Regions from separate parts of the Sporosarcina sp. YIM B06819 genome, predicted to be linked through region 1. Evidence: riboswitches for the same ligand, from Rfam matches in the RefSeq annotation. Region 1 holds a riboswitch; the other holds the start of a gene.

Region 1 (10,393 bases):
CACGGCATTGATTGAAATTACGATACATGAAGGGCGCAATCGTCAAGTGCGCCGCATGTTCGATGCGATAGGCTGCCCAGTCTTAAAACTGCGTAGAGAATCATTTGGAACATTGACAACTCACGGGTTGAATGCGGGAGAAGCGCGTGAACTCACGAAGCATGAAGTGAAACAGCTTCGCGTACTTGCGGAAACGGGTAAAATCGGTTAATACCGAATGAATTACGCTCTTGCAAGGGCCTCTGAAGATTTCAATCCATTACGCAGGAGGTCCAAACGTTCACAATCCTTTCATTTATGATGGGCATCTACAAAAATCCATTTGTTATAATGGAGAGTAGAGGCTATTTTCCGATAGGAGGAAATGAGTTTGGCAATAGTAGATAAAAAGAAAAGTCGTCTTATTATAAGGACAATTGTCCTGTTACTTCTTGTAGCAGCAGTCGGCTATACCATTACTTCGAAAGATAAAGTAAAAGTATTGGCTGTGGGTGATAAAGCACCTGATTTTGAACTAGTCGATTTGGATGGAAACAAGCATCGGCTATCTGATTACAAAGGACAGGGCGTGTTCTTGAATTTTTGGGGAACTTGGTGCGGTCCATGTAAAAAAGAAATGCCACATATGGAAAGCCAGTCTATCGCATTTGAAGGCAAAGGCGTCCAAATACTCGCGGTCAATATTGCAGAATCAACTTTGAAGGTAGAGGCTTTCAGGGATCAGTATGGTCTGACTTTCCCCATTGTTATCGATAAAGATAGGAGTGTTAAAGAGGCCTATAATATAGTGCCACTACCCACAACATTTTTAATTAACAAAGAGGGGAAAATTGAAAAGATCATTACGAGCGAAATGACTGAGGCTGAAATTATATCCTATTTGGAAAGCATTCAACCCTAAGTAAGGAGTACATGCAAAATGAGTAAAATCAACTGCCAGTGCGGTCATGAAAATCCATTTGGCACAGTACTTTGTGAGCAGTGTGGAAGACCGCAAACTGAAGAAGCAAAAAAGAGTAAGCTTGTTGACATGCGTTACGAAGGCGCGTCTAGAAGATCGCAAACCTATAACAAGTCCATTATTGATAAGATTTGGAATTTCTTTTCAAGTGTCAAGGTTGGAATCTGGATTATTGTTGCTGTTCTTGCGACGTCTGCAATTGGTACTATTTTTCCGCAGAAATTGTATGTGCCTGTCTCTGCTTTAGCAGGTCTAGAAGAATATTTAGCCTATTATGAACGGTTATATGGATTTTTTGGCACAGTTTACGTCAGATTTGGTTTTTATGATATGTATAATAGTTGGTGGTTTATCACACTAGTTGGGATGCTTGGGGCATCTATTATTATTGCTAGTGTTGATCGGGTAGTACCTCTTTATAAATCATTGAAAAAACAACGAACGAAACGCCATCCATCTTTCATGAAGAAACAACGGGTTTATGGGGAAGGCTCTTCTAATGACCCAGCCACTTCGCTTATGAAAGCCGAGGAGAAATTGAAGGCCCTTCGTTACAATGTTAAGCTTGAGGATGGTGCATTGCTGGCAGAAAAGGGTCGTTTTGCAAGATGGGGTCCTTATGTCAATCATGCGGGTATTATCATTTTCCTATTTGGGATTTTACTGCGTGGAATCCCGGGCTTTTATGTGGACGAAACGATGTGGATCCGTGAAGGAGAAACGCGTTCAATTCCGGGTGCAGAGGGTTATTATTTGGAAAGTAAAAAATTCATCATGGAGACATACTCACAAGAAGACGGCGAAGTATTTGATAAAGCACTTGATCGTGTCGGGATGATTGCTAGTAACTATCAGACGGACGTTGCGCTCTATAAAATACCAGATGACGCATTGATAGGGTCAAATGAATTTGAATTCGTCAAGGACTATTCCATCATCGTCAATAAACCGCTTAAATTTGATGGCTTTAGCGTATTCCAAATGGATTATCGCCTTGATGAGTTAAAATCGATGACGTTCCAATTGGTAGAAAAAGCAACCGATAAAACGTTTGGACAATTCACGGTTGACCTAGCTGAACCGACCAAGGATTATGAACTAGAAAACGGGGCACACGTCAAATTGATGGATTTTTATCCGGATTTCTATATGAATAATGGAGAACCTGATACCAAAACACCAGTTCCAAATAATCCTGCTTTCATCTTTGAAATGAAGACGCCTGACAAGCCTGAAGGGGAAAGAAGTTTTGTTGCTATCCAACAGACGCTTGAAACGGAGCAAAATGAGTATAAAGTGAAATTTGTTGGTGCTGAAACACGTGATATTTCGGGGCTAACAGTTCGGAAGGATAAGACGTTGTATGTTATTCTGATTGGTGGCATTATCTTTATGATAGGTGTTGCGCAGGGAGCTTATTGGAATCATAGAAGAATATGGATCCAACAAGGGACTGGCAACGAACTGCTAATAGCTGGACATACGAATAAAAACTGGTTTAAATTGAAGCAAGAGCTTGATCAAGTGAAAGATTTTGCAGCATTGCCTTCTTATGAAGATAGACAAGATAAGGAAGCTATTTTAGAAGATAAGGAAGGAGAAAAATCATAATGGGACTTGCGGCGTTAAGCGCTAATCTACTGATGGTTTCGTTTATTGCCTACCTTATCGCAACGGCATTTTTTGGTGGGGCGGTAAAAGGCGCGAAATCGGAAGCATCTTATAAAAATAACAGATGGGGAAAAATCGCGATTACGATTACAATCATTGGGTTTATTTCTCATCTCGGCTATTTCATCACACGCTGGATGGCTTCTGGCCATGCACCAGTTAGTAATATGTTTGAATTTACAACTGCATTTGGCATGATGCTTGTTGGGGCATTCATTCTGTTGTTCTTCCTTTACCGGACACCTTCACTCGGATTGTTTGCATTGCCGATTGCGGTTATTATCATTGCCTATGCAAGTATGTTCCCAAAGGAGATTACACCGCTCATCCCGGCGCTCCAAAGTTACTGGTTGACGATTCACGTGATTACAGCAGCCCTTGGTGAATCGATTTTGGCAATTAGTGCGGTTGCGGGACTTATTTTCTTATTGAAAAATGTGGATTTGACAAAAAAATCAAAACAACGTTTCTGGCTAGAAGTAGTTATGTTTACACTTATTCTTGTCATCGGTTTCGTAGTTTCCTCATCAACATTTAAACTAACAGGTTACGAAGCGCAATTCACATATATTGATAAAAATGAAATGCCTGCCAAGATGGTGTATAACTATCCACCACTTTTCGGTATGCATCAATATGAATCATTGACGCCAGATGCTATGACGCCATGGGCAGAAATGCCAGCCATTGTCAATGCGAAGACGCTAACGTCATTTGTTTGGTCGGTTGCAACGGGAATTGTTCTGTACGTAATTCTTAGGCTCATTTTCAGGCGTCCAATTGCAGCATTGTTCCAGCCTTTTGCTAAAAAGGCGAATTCTCAACTAATGGACGAAATTGGCTATCGTGCTGTTATCATTGGTTTTCCAGTCTTTTCACTTGGAGCACTTGTCTTCGCAATGATCTGGGCACATGAAGCGTGGTCCAGATTTTGGGGATGGGATCCGAAGGAAGTTTGGGCGCTTATTACTTGGTTATTTTACGCTGCATTCCTTCACGTGCGTCTATCACGCGGTTGGGAAGGCGAGAAATCAGCATGGCTTGCGGTTATCGGTTTCATCATTATTATGTTTAACTTGATCGCCGTGAACTTAATCATTGCAGGATTGCATTCATACGCTTAACCTACTGATCGAAGACTGCACGGTTGTTTACTAGACGCCGTGCAGTCTTTTTTGACTGAAATCAGTCAAAGCCTACGGCGGATGTCACAGATTTTTTGGGGTGCTTAAGAAGGCAGTCTAAGTACGCGACGTCTTAAAAGTGCCTTAATTTCTGCAAAGAACGCAGAAATACGGCAAATCGAACCCTTCACTGTTCGATTCCTCCCTGTAGGCCCCAAGCTCGAAAAATCTGGAATCAACTACGCCGAGGCGTAATTGATTAGTAGGATTATGCTTTGTGGTTTCTTTTTTATAGGGTGACTTGTACAATGGACATAGATGTATGTTGAAAGGGGTAATGAGTTGTGGAAGAAAAAGTGACATTATTAGTGGTAGATGACGAAGAGCGGATTCGTCGTCTGTTAAATATGTATCTTACGCGTGAAGGATACGAAATTGAAGAAGCAGTGGATGGGGCAGAAGCGCTTGAAAAAGCATTGACGTCACATTATGACTGTATCTTACTTGATTTAATGATGCCTGAAAAAGACGGCTTTGAAGTTTTGCAAGAACTACGGGAAAAGAAAATCTTGACACCGGTTATCATGCTAACAGCAAAAGGCGAGGAAGCTGATCGTGTAACTGGATTCGAATCGGGTGCCGATGACTACATAGTAAAACCATTCAGTCCACGTGAGGTGGTTCTACGGGTTAAAGCAATTCTCAGAAGGTCTGTGACGTTTCAAGGTACTACTTCAGCATCGTCATCAAAGGACCTTGTTGTCTTTCCACAGCTAACCATAGACAACGATGCGCATCGTGTCATGGCTGATGGCAATGAAGTGAATCTGACACCAAAAGAATACGAATTGCTTTATTTCCTGGCGAAATCACCAGATAAAGTATTCGATCGGGAGCAGTTGCTAAAAGAAGTCTGGCATTATGAATTTTTTGGGGATCTTCGTACAGTCGATACGCATGTCAAACGACTTCGCGAAAAGCTAAGCCGTGTTTCCGAACAGGCAGCCAAAATGATTGTTACCGTTTGGGGAGTTGGTTATAAGTTTGAGGTTCCTCATGAATAGAATATGGAATTCAATCGTCGGGAAGCTATGGGCAACCATATTGCTTCTCGTTTCCTTTGTCTTGTTTATTGTGACCGCGTTACTACTTGAGTTTCTGGATAATTTTCATACCCAACAAGCTGAAGTTTCTTTGAATAGGGATGCGACGACGATTGGGAAAATTGTTGTGGATCATGACAGTGAGTCTTCTATGCAACTTATTATCGAAGATATCCTTGGGGATGAAGCGGACGCTATGATTGTGGATTCCGAAGGGAAGATTATGTACTCTTTCCAACAAGGATTGAACAAGGAGAAAATTGAAAATAAAATCCTATCCGATGCTATATTTTCATCGACCAACCGGGTAGACAAACAAGTCGTGAAAGAAATGATTCTCCCTTCTATTACGAAAGATGGCGTCATGGAACAATATCTTGTACTCGCCTATCCATTTGAAGTGGAACAAAAAATGGCTGGTTCGGTAATTATCTATCAAAGTTTGGAAGCTGTCCATAGGGCGACGAAGGAAACAACAAATATCGTATTCTTGTCTGCGTTTATTGCCTTTATTTTAACAACCGTTTTTGCTTTTTTCTTATCGACAAGAATTACCTCACCTTTAAGGGGCATGAGGCAGGCTGCGTTTGAACTATCGAAAGGGAATTTTGATACGCAATTGCCTGCTGTGCAAAATGACGAAATTGGTCAGCTTGCAACCGCATTTAATCAGATGGGGCGGCAGCTTAAGTATCATGTAGAATTGATTAATCAGGAAAAGGAACAACTTTCAAGTATTTTAACGTCTATGACGGATGTGGTTATTACCTTTAATCGCGATTACACGATTTTATTAAGTAACCCACAGGCAGAACGTTTATTGCAGAACTGGTACTTTAAAAATGGGGAACAAGAAGAGAAAAACACGATTCCTCCAGAAATATTTCATATGCTTGATCATGTGATTACATTTGCTGAAGAAGTAGAGGACGAATTGGAGCTAGGGGGACGTTTTTATGCTGTTTCCATTAGTCCTCTATATAGTGGTAGCGATATTCGGGGCGCGGTTGCGGTCCTCCGTGATATGACGGATCAGCATAAGCTTGATAAGCTCCGTTCGGATTTCATTGCCAATGTGTCGCATGAACTGCGGACACCTATCTCGATGCTTCAAGGGTACAGTGAAGCGATTATAGACGGCGTTACGACCAATGACGAAGAGCGTAATGAGATGGTGCAAATTATTCATGACGAATCGAAACGAATGGGTAGACTTGTGACAGATTTGCTTGACTTGGCTAGGATGGAATCGGGTCATATGCGACTCTACAAAGATGATGTGTTGATGATCCCCTTCCTTGATCGGATTGTCAATAAATTCATGCAAGTTGCACGTGATGCTAATGTGGAGTTGTCATTTCATTTTCCTAAAGATGAGGAAATCGTTTCAAATGTCGATGAAGATCGGATTGAGCAAGTGTTTACGAATTTAATCGACAATGCGATTCGTCATACGCCTGATGGAGGGAATGTTACATTACGTATCGAGAAGTATGTAGATACGATTGAAATGACGGTGACGGATACCGGTGTTGGTATACCGGAAGAAGATCTGCCGTATATTTTTGAGCGTTTTTATAAAGCGGATAAAGCAAGAACAAGAGGCAAGGGCGGAACGGGCTTAGGTCTGGCGATTGCAAAAAATATTATTGATTCGCATAGCGGAGTTATTACAGCTAGCAATGGGCAAAACAGTGGTACCATCTTTAGATGTACACTTCCTTTGAAAAAGTTGTAACTATTTCGTTCGAACAACGACTAATGTATAGAACGGGGGTATTTCATGGACGACTCCGTTTTCCACCGACTCTATGAGCAATACCATCAAGATGTGTTCAAGTTTCTCATCTATTTGACGAGAGATCGTGATCAAGCTGAGGATCTCGTGCATGAAGTGTACGTGAGGGTATTGCGAGCATACGGCGGTTTTGAAGGGAAAAGTTCTGAAAAGACATGGCTTTTTTCCATTGCGAAAAATGTTGCGATTGACCATTTCAGAAAAAACGCTGTCCGTAAAAAGCACCTGTTCGATAAATTCGACTGGGAAAAAAGTGAGCTTGTGTCAACGGGTGTGTTACCGGAAGAACTAGTAACACTTAGCGAAGAGATGAAAGAGCTATTGCAGGCACTGAATACATGTACAGGAGATCAGAAAATGGTTATCACTATGCGGTATTTCCAGGATCTGTCCATAGCCGAAACAGCCGAAATTCTTAGCTGGACAGAAGGTAAAGTAAAGACTACACAACATAGGGCAATCAAAGCACTGCAAAAGAAATTGAATGCTCTTTCGACAGAAGGGGGGGAACTAGATGACCGACAATAAATGGGACGACAGCAAGATTGACAACCTTCTTGGCAGTATGCCGGATATACGAGATGAGCGCCTGAAGTCGGACATATTGATGCGGCTACAACAAGACGAAAGATTGCATCACCCCCGTCGTAATAACGTAAAGAAATGGATGCCGGCCTTAGTGGCGGTAGCAGCACTGTTGATGTTCAGCTTGGTCATTCCTTCAATGTTGCAGCACAATGATAGCGCGATGGACAAAGCGATTGAGCCTGCTTCGATGAAAATGAAACAATCAGAGACCTCGATGGATAGCGAGGAACAAGCAGATGTTGCAACCGCAGATGCTGGGGCTAGCGCAGAAACTTTCAATATAGCAACGGCGAGGATGCTCCCAGAAAATCATGTCCTCTTACAAGAGGAATTACAAGGATTTCAACTGTTACAAATGAGGCTGGATGTAGATGCGAATACAGTCGTTCCTATGACGTTTTTGATTCCGAAAGAACAAATTGCTGCTGATTTTCCAGAAGGGGAACCAGACAGTGCAGCCCTTTTTAGACAGTATGCTGCTGACACCCCGGAGGCAGAACTTGGCTTTGTAGAGATGGAACCTGTTGCCAGTAACAGCCCACAACCTTATTACAAGACGGTAATGCCTTCAGGTCAACTCTATCTGACGCCCTATGAAACAGGAGATGCACTGACGGCGGAGGAGGCACTTCTAGCGATGAAGGAAGCGCAAAGTGACGTCGTTGAGGCGCTTATACCGGAGAATATTACGTATGCTATACAGGAACGAGAAGGCGTGGTCATTATCACGTTTACAGAGCCATTGGATTTATCCGCAATGGATCAAAGTGCAGCGAATGAAATGATAGAAGGATTCATGTTAACGGCGAATAACTTCAAAAAACGCGTACAGTTAGAAAACGTTATGCAAAACACCTTCTTACGCTACGATTTGACAACTGTATTACCAGAACCAGTAGGTGTAAATCCGACGTACTTTTTTGAATAGTAATCAAAAAAAACGCTTTGTAAACAAATGAGTTTACAAAGCGTTTTTTGCCGTATATACTAGTGTAGTAACAAAATATTGATTCATCTTCGGGGCAGGGTGCAATTCCCGACCGGCGGAAATGGAGAGTTTCTCTTCTTAGCCCGCGAGCTTAACAGCTGATTCTGGTGTGATTCCAGAGCCGACAGTATAGTCTGGATGGGAGAAGGTGAAGGTGCGGCCGTCTTTTTGTGTTGTCCACAAAAAGGGTGCTTATTTAAGTACGGGTTAAAAGAGAGGTTTTTCTTCTTTTTTACACCTCTATTTAACGATACCTTTTAACTCCCTAAGGCTTTATTAGCTTTGGGGATTTTTTGAAGACAACGATTGACGGAACGGCCTTTCCTCTTTTGAAGTGAATCGCAAAAGGAGAGAGGAACAAATGAATAACAAGAAATTACGCAAGATGATTCTCATTGCAATCCTTGGGAGCATTGGTACGGTGTTGATGCAATTCAACTTCCCACTGCCAGCATTACCAGGATTTTTGAAAATCGACTTCGGAGAAATCCCGGCGGTATTAGCCATTATGACAATGGGACCCGTTGCAGGTATAGGGGTCGAACTGATTAAAAATGTCATGCATTGGTTCATGTCAGGGAGTCCAACGGGTGTTCCAGTGGGCGAAATTGCGAACTTTACAACAGGTGTTTTATTCATCATGCCTGTCTATTTCATCCACAATAAATTCAAATCATCTAAAGGATTAGCTACCGGACTGATTGCAGGAACAGCTGCGATGGCATTGGGTATGAGTGTTTTGAATTATGCAGTATTCCTACCTATGTATACGTACTTCATGAACTTCCCTGAGATGGCAGGTAGTGAGCTATCGACATTTATCGTTTTAGGGATTCTACCTTTTAACCTTATTAAAGGCGTAATGCTCATGGTCATCACACTATTGCTATTCAAGAGCTTGAACAAATGGATTGCTAAACAACGAACTCAATTAATGGCGTGACATCCGCCCAAGGCTTTATCAGGGAGGAATTGAACTTCATTCCTCCTCATTCAGCTGGAGCTGAATCCGGATCATAGCGTCACAATTTAGACATAAAGAAAGGCCGTCCTGAATAATTTCAGGACGGCCTTTCAACGTGCAAGAAAATCTGTGGCAATTGCCATTTGCCGGAGGCTTAAATTTCATTCAGCAGGGGGAACCCCTCCTGAATGAAATTTAAATTAGTCCTCGTATTTTAACGCATCGCCATCAAAAGGCGCATCAGCAATTTTGATTGAATCGGTCGGGCAACCATCAAATGCATCTTCTAAATCTTCTAGTAGTTCTTCTGGAACTTCCGTATTACCCATGTTATCATCTAGAATAACGTAAGCAATTCCCTCGTCATCGTAATCGTAAATGTCTGGAGCTGCTGCTCCGCAAGCGCCACATGCAATACATGTATCTTGATCAACAATTGTATATTTAGGCATAGTCTTTCTCTCCTCTTTTCTCCGTACAAACAATTTACTTCACATTCCATTCTAATGATATTAACAACAGTTTTCAACAAAAAGAATTTATTAATTGGAGGAATTCATCATGAATCTTTCTTTAATTCTATTAAGCATCATTCATAAGCTAGATGGTGAGCGGACGATTTATGCTGGTTTTCATCTATTGCGTGGCAAACGTTCGGGACAGACGTTACAGGATGTCGAATATTATGGCTTAAAAGCTTTCTTTGGCATTTTACCGAAATTAACGGTTGATCAATTTAATGAAGCGGCTACCTTATTGAAGAATTCTGGTTTTATTGCGACTAGGGATGATTCTTTTGTCAATATAACAGAACAGGGTCGTCAATTGGTAGCGACTTTACCTGCTTATGCATTTAATGGTTGGGATTATAGGGGGAGGGAAAATCTTTTTTTCGCGAGGTTGTCACTTATCGTACAGACAGTGTCGCATTTTAAAGAGGGACAACATGCTTTTATGCCTGTTCAAAAAGATTATGATAGCCAGTCCTTCGTGAAAACACTATTGCATCATCAGCCTATTAGTGATCCTGCATACGCCCGTTACATTGCCGAAGAGCTTAGGCTATGCATAGAGCGCAGTGGCATGGATAACGAGCAAAAAATCATTGTCAGCCATCGACTAAGTGGCTTCGGCTTAACGGGGTGGACGTGGGATCAGCTGGCGGAATATTTGAAACTAAACTCGTTCGCTGTCCG
Region 2 (10,393 bases), on a different contig from region 1:
AATTACAGAACCGGCCATGTTTGGTGTAAATTTACGCTTTAAATATCCATTTATAGCCGCAGTGATTGGGTCAGCTATTGCTGCTGCATTTATTACCTTGCAAAAGGTTCAAGCAACTTCAATTGGCGTGGGCGGTGTACCAGGCATATTATCCATTGTACCGAGTGGATGGGTTGCATTCGGCATTGGTATGGCGGTTGTGATTGTCGTGCCGTTTGTCATTACGTTTTTGATTGCCAAACGTAATAAAGATTAAGATTAGCAGATTGAGGTGTTTCTAGATGAATAGCGAGTGGTGGAAAGAAGCTGTCGTTTATCAAATTTATCCGAAAAGCTTTAATGATACGACGGGCAAGGGTACTGGTGATATTAGAGGCGTGATGGACAAATTAGACTATCTACAAGAATTAGGGGTAGATGTGATATGGCTAACACCCATCTATCAGTCCCCGCAGCATGATAATGGCTATGATATTAGTGATTATTATGCAATCGATGAATCTTACGGAACAATGGAAGACTTTGAGAAATTACTAGATGAGACGCATAGACGTGGGATGCGTCTCATCATGGATTTAGTCATTAACCATACGTCGACTGAGCATGAATGGTTTAAGCAGTCTTCTAGTTCCAAGGATAGTGAATATCGTGACTTCTATATTTGGAAGGACGGCGTCGATGGTAAGGAACCGAATAATTGGCAGTCGAAATTCGGCGGCTCTGCTTGGGGCTATGATGAACAAAGTGGGCAATACTATTTACACTTATTCGACAAGACGCAAGCCGATTTAAATTGGGAAAATGAAGAAGTACGTAAAAAGTTATATGACATGATGGGCTTCTGGGCAAAGAAAGGAATCGATGGGTTCCGGTTAGATGTCATCAATCTAATTTCTAAAAATCAACAATTTCCAAACGATGATGTTGGAGATGGACGACGATTTTATACGGATGGTCCAAGAATTCATGAGTTTCTTCAAGAGATGAATGAAGCCGTTTTGACCCCTTTTCAATTAATAACTGTTGGGGAAATGTCTTCAACAACGCTGGATAGCTGTATTTTGTATACGCAGGCCGAGCGTAAAGAACTGGATATGACATTCCAATTCCATCATTTGAAGGTCGATTATCCGAATGGTGAAAAATGGACAAAGGCGCCATTTGATTTTATGCAGCTAAAGGAAATTCTCACGCATTGGCAAGTGGGGATGCATGAAGGAAACGGCTGGAATGCGCTGTTTTGGTGTAATCATGATCAGCCGCGTATTGTGTCTAGACTTGGTGATGATGGCAAGTATCATGAGCAATCAGCCAAAATGCTTGCGACAACGCTACACATGATGAATGGTACTCCTTATATTTATCAAGGTGAAGAAATAGGGATGACCAATCATAATTTCGCGAAAATCAATGATTACCGTGATGTTGAGTCATTAAATGCTTATCAGTCCATGCAAAATGAAGGTAAATCAGAGCAAGAAATCATAGGCATTTTACAGCAGAAATCACGAGATAACGCGAGGACGCCTATGCAATGGTCAGCTGAACCTCAAGCTGGATTTACGACGGGGACTCCTTGGATTCCCGTGACGGCTAATTATCCAGCCATTAACGTGGATCAAGCTCTAGCTGATCGCAACTCCATTTTTTATCATTATCAACAGTTAATCGCATTGAGAAAGAAATATGCTATTATAGTAGCAGGCGATTATCAGCCACTGCTGACGGATCATTCACATATTTTTGCATATACGCGTAATTGGAATGATGAAACATTACTCGTTGTGAGTAATTTTTATGGGGAAGAAATAGCAGTTGATATTCCTCTAAAGGGGATGGAAGAGGTAACGATAATCAACTCGAATTATCCAGATTCCTCGACCGCATTTGAAAATTTAGCCTTAAGACCTTATGAATCCGTTGTGTATTATGTAAGATAATGAGGTAGAAAAATGGAAAAGTATTTAACGATATATCATGATTTAGTGAATAAAACAACGACGAAATATTGGGGCGACTCGACGATGCTTCCTTCGGAAAACAGTCTAGCACAGACGTACGAAGTGTCACGCGAAACCATTCGGAAAGCGCTAGATTTACTTGCACAAGATGGTTATATACAAAAAGTACGTGGCAAAGGTTCCGTCATTATTAGCCGCAATAAATTCGATTTTCCCGTTTCAGGAATCGTTAGTTTTAAAGAGCTTGCCACCAATTTGAAGTTTCCGACGCATACGATTGTCAACGAACTTTCAATTGTAAAAGCTGATCAAAAGCTACAGTCTAAATTAGATGTGAAAGTGAACGAACCCGTATGGAAAGTCGTTCGAATTAGAGAGATTTCTGGTGAGAAAGTCATTTTGGATAAAGATTATTTTACTAAAGATTTCATTCCAACGCTAACGAAAGAGATCTGTGAAGATTCTATTTATGACTATTTGGAGAATGAGCTACAGTTGAAAATCAGTTATGCCCGAAAAGAGATCATAGTGGAAGAACCTACATCTGAAGATAGGGAATTGCTGGATTTGGAGCATCATTCAAATGTGGTAGTTATTAAGAGCAGGGTTTATTTGGAGGATACGAGTCTGTTTCAATATACAGAATCTCGACACCGACCGGATAAATTCCAGTTTGTCGATTTTGCCAGACGAGTACGGAATGGATGAATCATATAGTAAGTAGCTAGAAAGCCGTATCCTTTGGGGTACGGTTTTTTGTTGCTTTGTGTAACTATAAAGTCGATTATTGAAACTGTCAGTGAAAGTGGCAAAACTGTAAGTGAAAACTTTGACTGTCATGGCAAAAGGTAAAACTGTAAGTAGAATCCCCGAAACTGTCATGGCGATGAGCGAAATTATAAGCACAAGCTAATTCACCAAATACAAAAGCCACTTCGCCAGACTAACTTAGTCGGATGAAGTGGCTTTTACTTTATGGTTTTTTAATCGGTACGAGATTAAAAATATCATGATCTTCAAAAGCATCGACAAGTCGGTCGAGCCATTCGTAGTAATCACGCATGTACTGTAATTTCTCGATATCTATATGGGCCAGCTCTTTTACTTCCTCGCTGATGGATGGGTCTACCACTAATTCCTCTAGCTCGACTAATGACCTACGAACTGCGATGGAATGCTGGTTAACAGATTTTCTCCACTTAATTGAAAATAAATCAATAAAGCTTTGATACCAATCATCTGTTACCTGATAGAGATCTTTTCGGACGCCTCTTTTCCAAGCGCGCTCGACCAATTTTAAATCGGATAATGCCCGTACAGAAGTGCTCATGCTCGTTTTACTCATCCCAAGTTCTTCCGTCATTTCATCTAATGTCAACGGCTCATTATGAAAAAACATAGTGCCAAACTGTCTTCCAGAAGAAGGTGTAAGGCCGTAAAGATGTATATTTTGTGCGATGGATTCAATAACCCGTTCACGCGTTTTTTCAAGTCTTTCTTTACCGTTCATGCAATTTCCCTCCACTGTCATCGGCATACGTAAACCAACCCAGTTATTTTATTCTAGCGTATTATATCCGTTGGCAAAAAGCAATTTATAATAATTATTGTTTGTACAGTTTTTACTGTACAAACTATTAACTTAGTCTAAACGGTTGAATTTTTATTTAGTTAGGTCTATACTAGTAAATGTTAATCAGTTCTAAAAAATGTAAGGAGTGTACGCATGAGTGATCCAATTGTTAGTAAAAAAATCGAAGTGCACAACACGACTAAGATTTTCGGCAAAAACAGTAAGCGAGCCGCGCAGCTGCTCAATGAAGGAAAGACGAAAAGCGAAATATTGAAAGCGACTGGTGCAACAGTCGGTGTGAAAAAAGCATCCTTTGATGTCTACGAGGGTGAAATATTTGTCATTATGGGGTTGTCCGGTAGTGGGAAATCAACGCTCGTCAGGTTGCTGAACCGTTTGATTGACCCGACAATGGGCACGATTTTGCTAGACGGTGAGGATATCGTCAAGATGAATAAAGAACAGCTTCGTGAAGTAAGGCGTAAAAAAATTGGTATGGTTTTTCAAAACTTTGCACTCTTCCCGCATAAGACGATTCTTGAAAATACGGAATACGGGCTAGAAATCCAAGGCGTAGCGAAAGCCGAACGTCAGGAAAAGGCGAAAGAATCTCTGAAACTTGTTGGTCTTGCAGGGTATGAAGATCAGTATCCGAACCAATTAAGTGGGGGAATGCAGCAGCGTGTAGGTCTTGCAAGAGCGTTAGCGAATGGGCCCGATATTTTATTAATGGATGAGGCGTTTAGTGCACTTGATCCATTAATTCGAAAAGATATGCAAGATGAATTGTTGCAACTTCATAATGATATGGGCAAAACGATTATCTTCATTACCCATGACTTGGATGAGGCATTGCGTATAGGCGATCGGATTGCGCTGATGAAGGACGGAGAAATCGTTCAGATTGGGACACCTGAAGAAATCTTGATGAGCCCATCCAATGAATATGTGGAACGTTTCGTTGAAGATGTAGATTTGTCGAAGGTCTTGACGGCAGGTCACATTATGAAAAAAGCGGATACAGTTCAAGTTGATCGGGGAGCACGGGTTGCGCTGCGACTGATGAAACGTCTTGGGATTTCATCCATTTATGTGGTGGACAAAGGGAATCGGCTATTAGGCGCAGTAACTGCACAGGATGCTGTAGCTGCGGCTGAATCAGGTAAAACACTGCATGAAGTTCTCATTTGTGATTTACCGATGATGTCTGCAGATACATTGCTGATAGATTTATTTGATATCGTTTCCACAGCAGTGATACCTGTTGCAGTGGTCAATGAAGATAACAAGCTACAAGGAATTATTATTCGTGGTGCACTGATTGGTGCATTGGCGGGCGACAATCAGTTTATAAATAATGATGGTGTCGTTGATTCCGTCGAAAAAACTGACTTGGAGGTGGAGTCAAATGAATAACTTACCTCGTCTACCGTTCGCGGATTGGATTGATAATGGGGTCGACTGGCTTGTGACTACATTTGGCACTGTATTTGATGGTATTTCAGATGTACTTGCGGGGATTGTTGAAGGGTCAGTGGAAGGACTAAATATGGTGCCATCTATTCTGCTTGCCGTTCTATTCTCCTTGCTAGCGTGGTTGATCTCCACGCGGCGGATTGCATTGATGTCGCTAATTGGTTTATTGTTCATCGATTATTTAGGCTATTGGTATCCGATGTTGCAGATGTTAGCATTGGTCGTTACTTCGGTCACGATAGCGATTGTGATTGGCATTCCGCTGGGTATTTGGGGCTCACAGCAAGCACGAGCGCGTAAAATCATTAATCCTATTCTGGATCTTATGCAGACGATGCCTGCATTTGTGTATTTGCTACCAGCGATTTTCTTCTTCAATATTGGGGTTGTTCCGGGAGTGGTTGCATCGGTTATATTCTCGATGCCACCAACGATTCGCTTGACGATGCTTGGCATTGAGCAAGTTCCGAAAGATTTAATTGAAGCAACAGAAGCATTTGGTTCGACGACATGGCAGCGATTAATGAAAGTCCAAATTCCGCTAGCCAAACCGACCATTATGGCGGGTGTCAATCAAAGCATAATGTTGTCATTATCTATGGTTGTTATTGCTTCCATGGTTGGGGCACCGGGCCTTGGTGAAGAAGTATACAGGGCTGTTACACAATTAAAAACGGGTGTTGGGTTTGAAGCGGGTCTAGCGATTGTGATCGTGGCCATTATTTTGGACCGAGTGACACAGCAAGCTGGCAAGAAAAAACAAGGGGGAACTTCATTATGAAACTGACGAAAAAAGTAGTTGGACTTGGGGCAGTAGCTCTATTAGCACTTGGACTTGTAGCATGTGGCAATGATGATGGAAAAGCAGGGACGGATTCAACAAAATCTGTCGGCGAGTCACTGAACTATAAAATTACAGGAATTGATCCAGGCGCAGGTATTATGGAAGCAACTGAAAAAGTGATTGTAGAGTATGGCTTGGATGAATACGACTTGGTAACAGGTTCAAGTGCAGCGATGACGGCAGCTTTGAAAAAAGCCTACGATAAAGAAGCGCCAATTGTGGTAACAGGCTGGACGCCACATTGGAAATTTGCCCAATACGATTTGAAATATCTTGAAGATCCGAAAGGTGTGTACGGCGGAGAAGAACAAATTCGTACAATTGGTAGACTTGGACTGGCTGAGGATTTACCAGAAGCATACCAAATTCTATCCCAATTCAACTGGACAGAAGCCGATATGGGTGAAGTGATGATTGCTATTCAAGAAGGCGAAAAAGAAGCGGTTGCTGCGCAAAACTGGATTGATGCCAATGCAGATAAAGTAGCCGAGTGGACCGCGGGAGTAAACAAAGTAGATGGCGACAAAATCAAACTAGCTTATGTGGCATGGGATAGTGAAATTGCTAGCCATAATGTGATGAAATTAGTATTGGAAGAAATGGGTTATAACGTATCATTGACGCAAGTTGAAGCGGGTCCTTTATGGACTGCAGTTGCAGATGGCAGTGCAGATGCATCACTTGCGGCATGGTTACCATTGACGCATAAAACATATGCCGATAAATTTGAAGGCAAATTCGAAGAACTTGGCATTAACATGGAAGGCGTCAAAGTCGGTCTTGTCGTGCCACAGTATATGGACATTGACTCGATTGAAGATTTGAAGAACTAGGTTAGAAACCTAGTAAAGACTTAGCTCCGTTCAATCGGAACTAAGTCTTTTTTGCTTAAATTGAAGTGGTGTGTTAATTTAACAGTAGTACGTTTTAGAAAAACTCTTCGGGGCAAGGTGAAATTCCTTACCGGCGGTGATCGAGCAATCGCTCGTTAGTCCGTGACCCGACCTTCCTTTTTGGAAGGCGGTGGAGCTGGTGAAAATCCGGCACCGACAGTTAAAGTCTGGATGGGAGAAGCTGTTTGACTATACGTATGATGCTTATTTAGCTCTGCCCTTTCATAACTATTGAAAGGGGGAATGCTGATGGAACCTCAACATTATATGAGAATTGCTCTTGATCTGGCGCGCAGTGCACAAGGACAAACTTCGCCGAATCCACTTGTCGGTGCTGTTTGTGTAAAAGATGGCCAGATTATCGGAACAGGTGCGCACTTAAAAGCGGGAACTCCACACGCTGAAGTGCATGCTTTGATGATGGCTGGTGTAGAGTCCTATGGTGCAGATCTTTATGTAACACTGGAACCGTGTGCCCATACAGGGAAAACACCTCCGTGCACAGATCTCATTATTACGAGCGGTATTCGCCGTGTTTTCGTCGCGTCCATCGATCCGAATCCTTCCGTCAATGGAACGGGAATCGGGCTTCTTAAAGCTGCCGGAATTGAAGTTGTCACCGGTATTTTACAGGAAGAGGCAGAGCAGTTGAACCGAGCATTTTTTCATTTTATAAAATACGGAAAGCCGTATGTCACCTTGAAAGCCGCCGCAACTCTCGACGGTCGTCTTTCAACGCAGACTGGGGACAGCAAATGGATTACTTCGGATGCAGCAAGAACCGATGTCCATTACCTCCGCCATACCCATGACGCAATTTTGGTCGGCGTACAAACCGTACTTCACGATAACCCTTTCCTCACCACCCGTTTGCCCCATGGTGGAAAGAATCCAATTCGAATTATTGTAGATCGGCATCTAAGGACGCCAACAACAGCAAATATCGTTACTGATGGTGCTGCAGCAACAATTATTTTTACACTCGATTCTCCAAAGTCGAGAACTGTCTTTTTTGAACACCCTTTTGTTTCCATTGAAAGGATTTCAGCAGATGTACCTTTTTTGGATGAAGTATTAAAACGTCTGGCGAGTAAAGGCATTATGACGTTGTTCGTCGAAGGTGGCAGCCGTGTTCATTCCAGTTTCATCAATGAAGGTCTAGCAGATGAATTGTATTTGTATATGGCTCCGAAACTGATTGGCAACGGTGCTTCTTTGTTTATGGACGACACACGGAACCTAATGGGGGAAAGTGAATCCCTCCGTTTTTTAGATGTGCGACAAATTGGGGATGATATCCGATTGCACGCCAGGTTCGTGAAGGAGGATTGACAAAAGTTGTTTACTGGAATTATTGAAGAAATCGGCACGATTTCAGCGGTAAAGTCATCACCGAATTCATTGCAACTATCAATTCGTTGTAGCAAAGTGCTCAGTGATGTAAAAAAAGGGGATAGCCTCGCAGTAAATGGTGTTTGTTTGACGGTATCAGACTTCTCAAGCAACCAATTTACAGCAGATGTCATGCCGGAGACTGTAAAAGCAACAACACTTCAAGCTTTGCGCACGGGAAGTCTAGTTAATTTAGAGCGTGCGATGGCGGCGAATGGTCGTTTTGGTGGTCATTTCGTCAGTGGACATGTGGATGGCACAGGTGAAATTGTTTCGATTAGACAAAAAGAAAATGCGATTTATATGGAGATTAGCGTTGCAGCTGACTTGTTAACGTATTTTATCCCGAAAGGTTCAGTAACCGTAGATGGAACGTCACTGACTGTCTTTGAAGTGAGGCAAAAAAGTTTTATCATCTCACTTATCCCGGTCACGCAAGAGGACTCAATCGTTGGCAGAAAACGGGCCGGGGATCGAGTAAACGTAGAATGCGATATGCTCGCAAAATATATGGAACGGCTAATGACTATAAACAAAGGGAATCCAACTGGCGGTTTAACAATGGATACTCTTGCTGCAAGTGGATTCCTTAGTTAAGGGGGCAAAGTAGATGTATACCACTGTAGAAAAAGCAGTCGACGAACTGAAAAAAGGAAAAGCAATTATTGTTGTTGATGATGAAGACCGGGAAAATGAAGGAGACTTTGTTGCACTTGGTGAATTTGCTACACCTGAAATGATTAACTTCATGGCAACGGAAGGCCGAGGACTAATCTGTGTACCGATAGATGAGGAAAAAGCGAAACAACTCGAACTTGGGCTTATGACAGAAAATAACAGTGATGCGCACGGGACTGCGTTCACAATTAGTGTTGATCATTCGCAATGTCATACTGGAATTTCTGCATTCGAACGTTCAGAAACCGTTTTGAAGATGCTGGGAAATGGCGCGAAACCATCTGACTTTAGAAGACCAGGACATATATTTCCGTTGATTGCGAAGCCAGGCGGTGTTTTGAAGCGGGCGGGTCATACGGAAGCGGCAGTAGACCTTGCGATACTTGCGGAAGTAGAACCAGTCGGCGTCATATGTGAAATTATGAATGCCGATGGAACGATGGCCAGAGGAGCACAGCTGAAAGAGATAGCAGATCGATTTGACCTTGTCATATTAACGATACAGGAACTAATTGCTTATCGTAGGGAAAATGAGAAATTGATTGAGCGTATCGTTGATGTTCAGCTGCCAACGGATTTTGGTCAATTTAAAGCCGTCACATATGTGGAAACAGTCACTGGACGTGAGCATATGGCCTTAGTAAAAGGAGATATTGAGAACGTTGAAAATGTTCTTGTTAGGGTTCACTCGGAATGTTTAACAGGTGACGTCTTTGGCTCGTGTCGCTGTGATTGTGGTCCGCAACTTCAAGCTGCACTTGCGCAGATTGAAAAAGCTGGAAGGGGTGTCCTGCTTTATATGCGGCAGGAGGGACGAGGGATTGGTCTTGTTAATAAAATGAAGGCATACAAGCTACAGGAAGAAGGCTTTGACACGGTTGAAGCCAATGAGAAATTAGGATTTTTCGATGATCTTCGGGATTATGGTATTGGTGCACAAATACTACGAGATCTTGGCTTAACATCTATTCATCTACTGACAAACAACCCACGTAAAATTGCTGGACTAGCAGGGCATGGGTTAGAAATAACAGAGCGTATTCAAATAGAACTGCCTGTTAAAGTAGAGAATAAATCGTATATGGAAACAAAGAAAAATAAAATGGGACACTTATTAAATAGCTAAGGGGGAATAATAATGGGTACAATTTATGAAGGACATTTAGTCGGAACGGGACTTAAAGTAGGGATTGTCGTTGCAAGATTTAATGAATTTATCACGGGAAAATTACTGGGTGGCGCACAAGATGCATTGCGCCGCCATGGGGTAGCTGAAAGTGATATGGCAGTTGCATGGGTGCCAGGTGCTTATGAAATTCCACTTGTTGCGAAGAAAATGGCTGCTTCGGGTAAATATGATGCGGTTATTACACTTGGGACTGTGATTCGTGGCGCAACACCACATTTCGATTATGTGTGCAGTGAAGTAGCTAAAGGAGTTGCAAGCATCAATATGCAAGAAGGTATTCCTGTCATCTTTGGTGTCTTAACAACAGATACAATCGAGCAAGCAATTGAGCGTGCCGGAACGAAAGCGGGTAATAAAGGCTGGGATGCGGGAACGGCTGCTATTGAA

What was found. Region 1 has a riboswitch for FMN ahead of R2B72_RS13975 (ECF transporter S component). Riboswitches for the same ligand answer to the same signal wherever they lie in the genome.
Region 2: another riboswitch for FMN. It lies ahead of ribD (bifunctional diaminohydroxyphosphoribosylaminopyrimidine deaminase/5-amino-6-(5-phosphoribosylamino)uracil reductase RibD); the one in region 1 lies ahead of R2B72_RS13975 (ECF transporter S component).

The regions. Positions count from the first base shown of each region.
Region 1 covers NZ_JAWLIQ010000020.1:61,409-71,801, forward strand. Annotated here, with positions in the region: gene R2B72_RS13935 (pseudouridine synthase) at 1-211, shown strand, start outside; gene resA (thiol-disulfide oxidoreductase ResA) at 377-901, shown strand; gene R2B72_RS13945 (cytochrome c biogenesis protein ResB) at 920-2,572, shown strand; gene ccsB (c-type cytochrome biogenesis protein CcsB) at 2,572-3,756, shown strand; gene R2B72_RS13955 (response regulator transcription factor) at 4,101-4,820, shown strand; gene R2B72_RS13960 (ATP-binding protein) at 4,813-6,597, shown strand; gene sigX (RNA polymerase sigma factor SigX) at 6,643-7,185, shown strand; gene R2B72_RS13970 (hypothetical protein) at 7,172-8,173, shown strand; FMN riboswitch at 8,255-8,387, shown strand; gene R2B72_RS13975 (ECF transporter S component) at 8,595-9,176, shown strand; gene R2B72_RS13980 (ferredoxin) at 9,398-9,649, opposite strand; gene R2B72_RS13985 (helix-turn-helix domain-containing protein) at 9,759-10,393, shown strand, end outside.
Region 2 covers NZ_JAWLIQ010000001.1:42,076-52,468, forward strand. Annotated here, with positions in the region: gene treP (PTS system trehalose-specific EIIBC component) at 1-256, shown strand, start outside; gene treC (alpha,alpha-phosphotrehalase) at 282-1,940, shown strand; gene treR (trehalose operon repressor) at 1,953-2,669, shown strand; gene R2B72_RS00245 (GbsR/MarR family transcriptional regulator) at 2,935-3,471, opposite strand; gene R2B72_RS00250 (glycine betaine/L-proline ABC transporter ATP-binding protein) at 3,688-4,950, shown strand; gene R2B72_RS00255 (proline/glycine betaine ABC transporter permease) at 4,943-5,791, shown strand; gene R2B72_RS00260 (glycine betaine ABC transporter substrate-binding protein) at 5,794-6,687, shown strand; FMN riboswitch at 6,787-6,934, shown strand; gene ribD (bifunctional diaminohydroxyphosphoribosylaminopyrimidine deaminase/5-amino-6-(5-phosphoribosylamino)uracil reductase RibD) at 6,997-8,079, shown strand; gene ribE (riboflavin synthase) at 8,086-8,736, shown strand; gene R2B72_RS00275 (bifunctional 3,4-dihydroxy-2-butanone-4-phosphate synthase/GTP cyclohydrolase II) at 8,750-9,943, shown strand; gene ribE (6,7-dimethyl-8-ribityllumazine synthase) at 9,956-10,393, shown strand, end outside.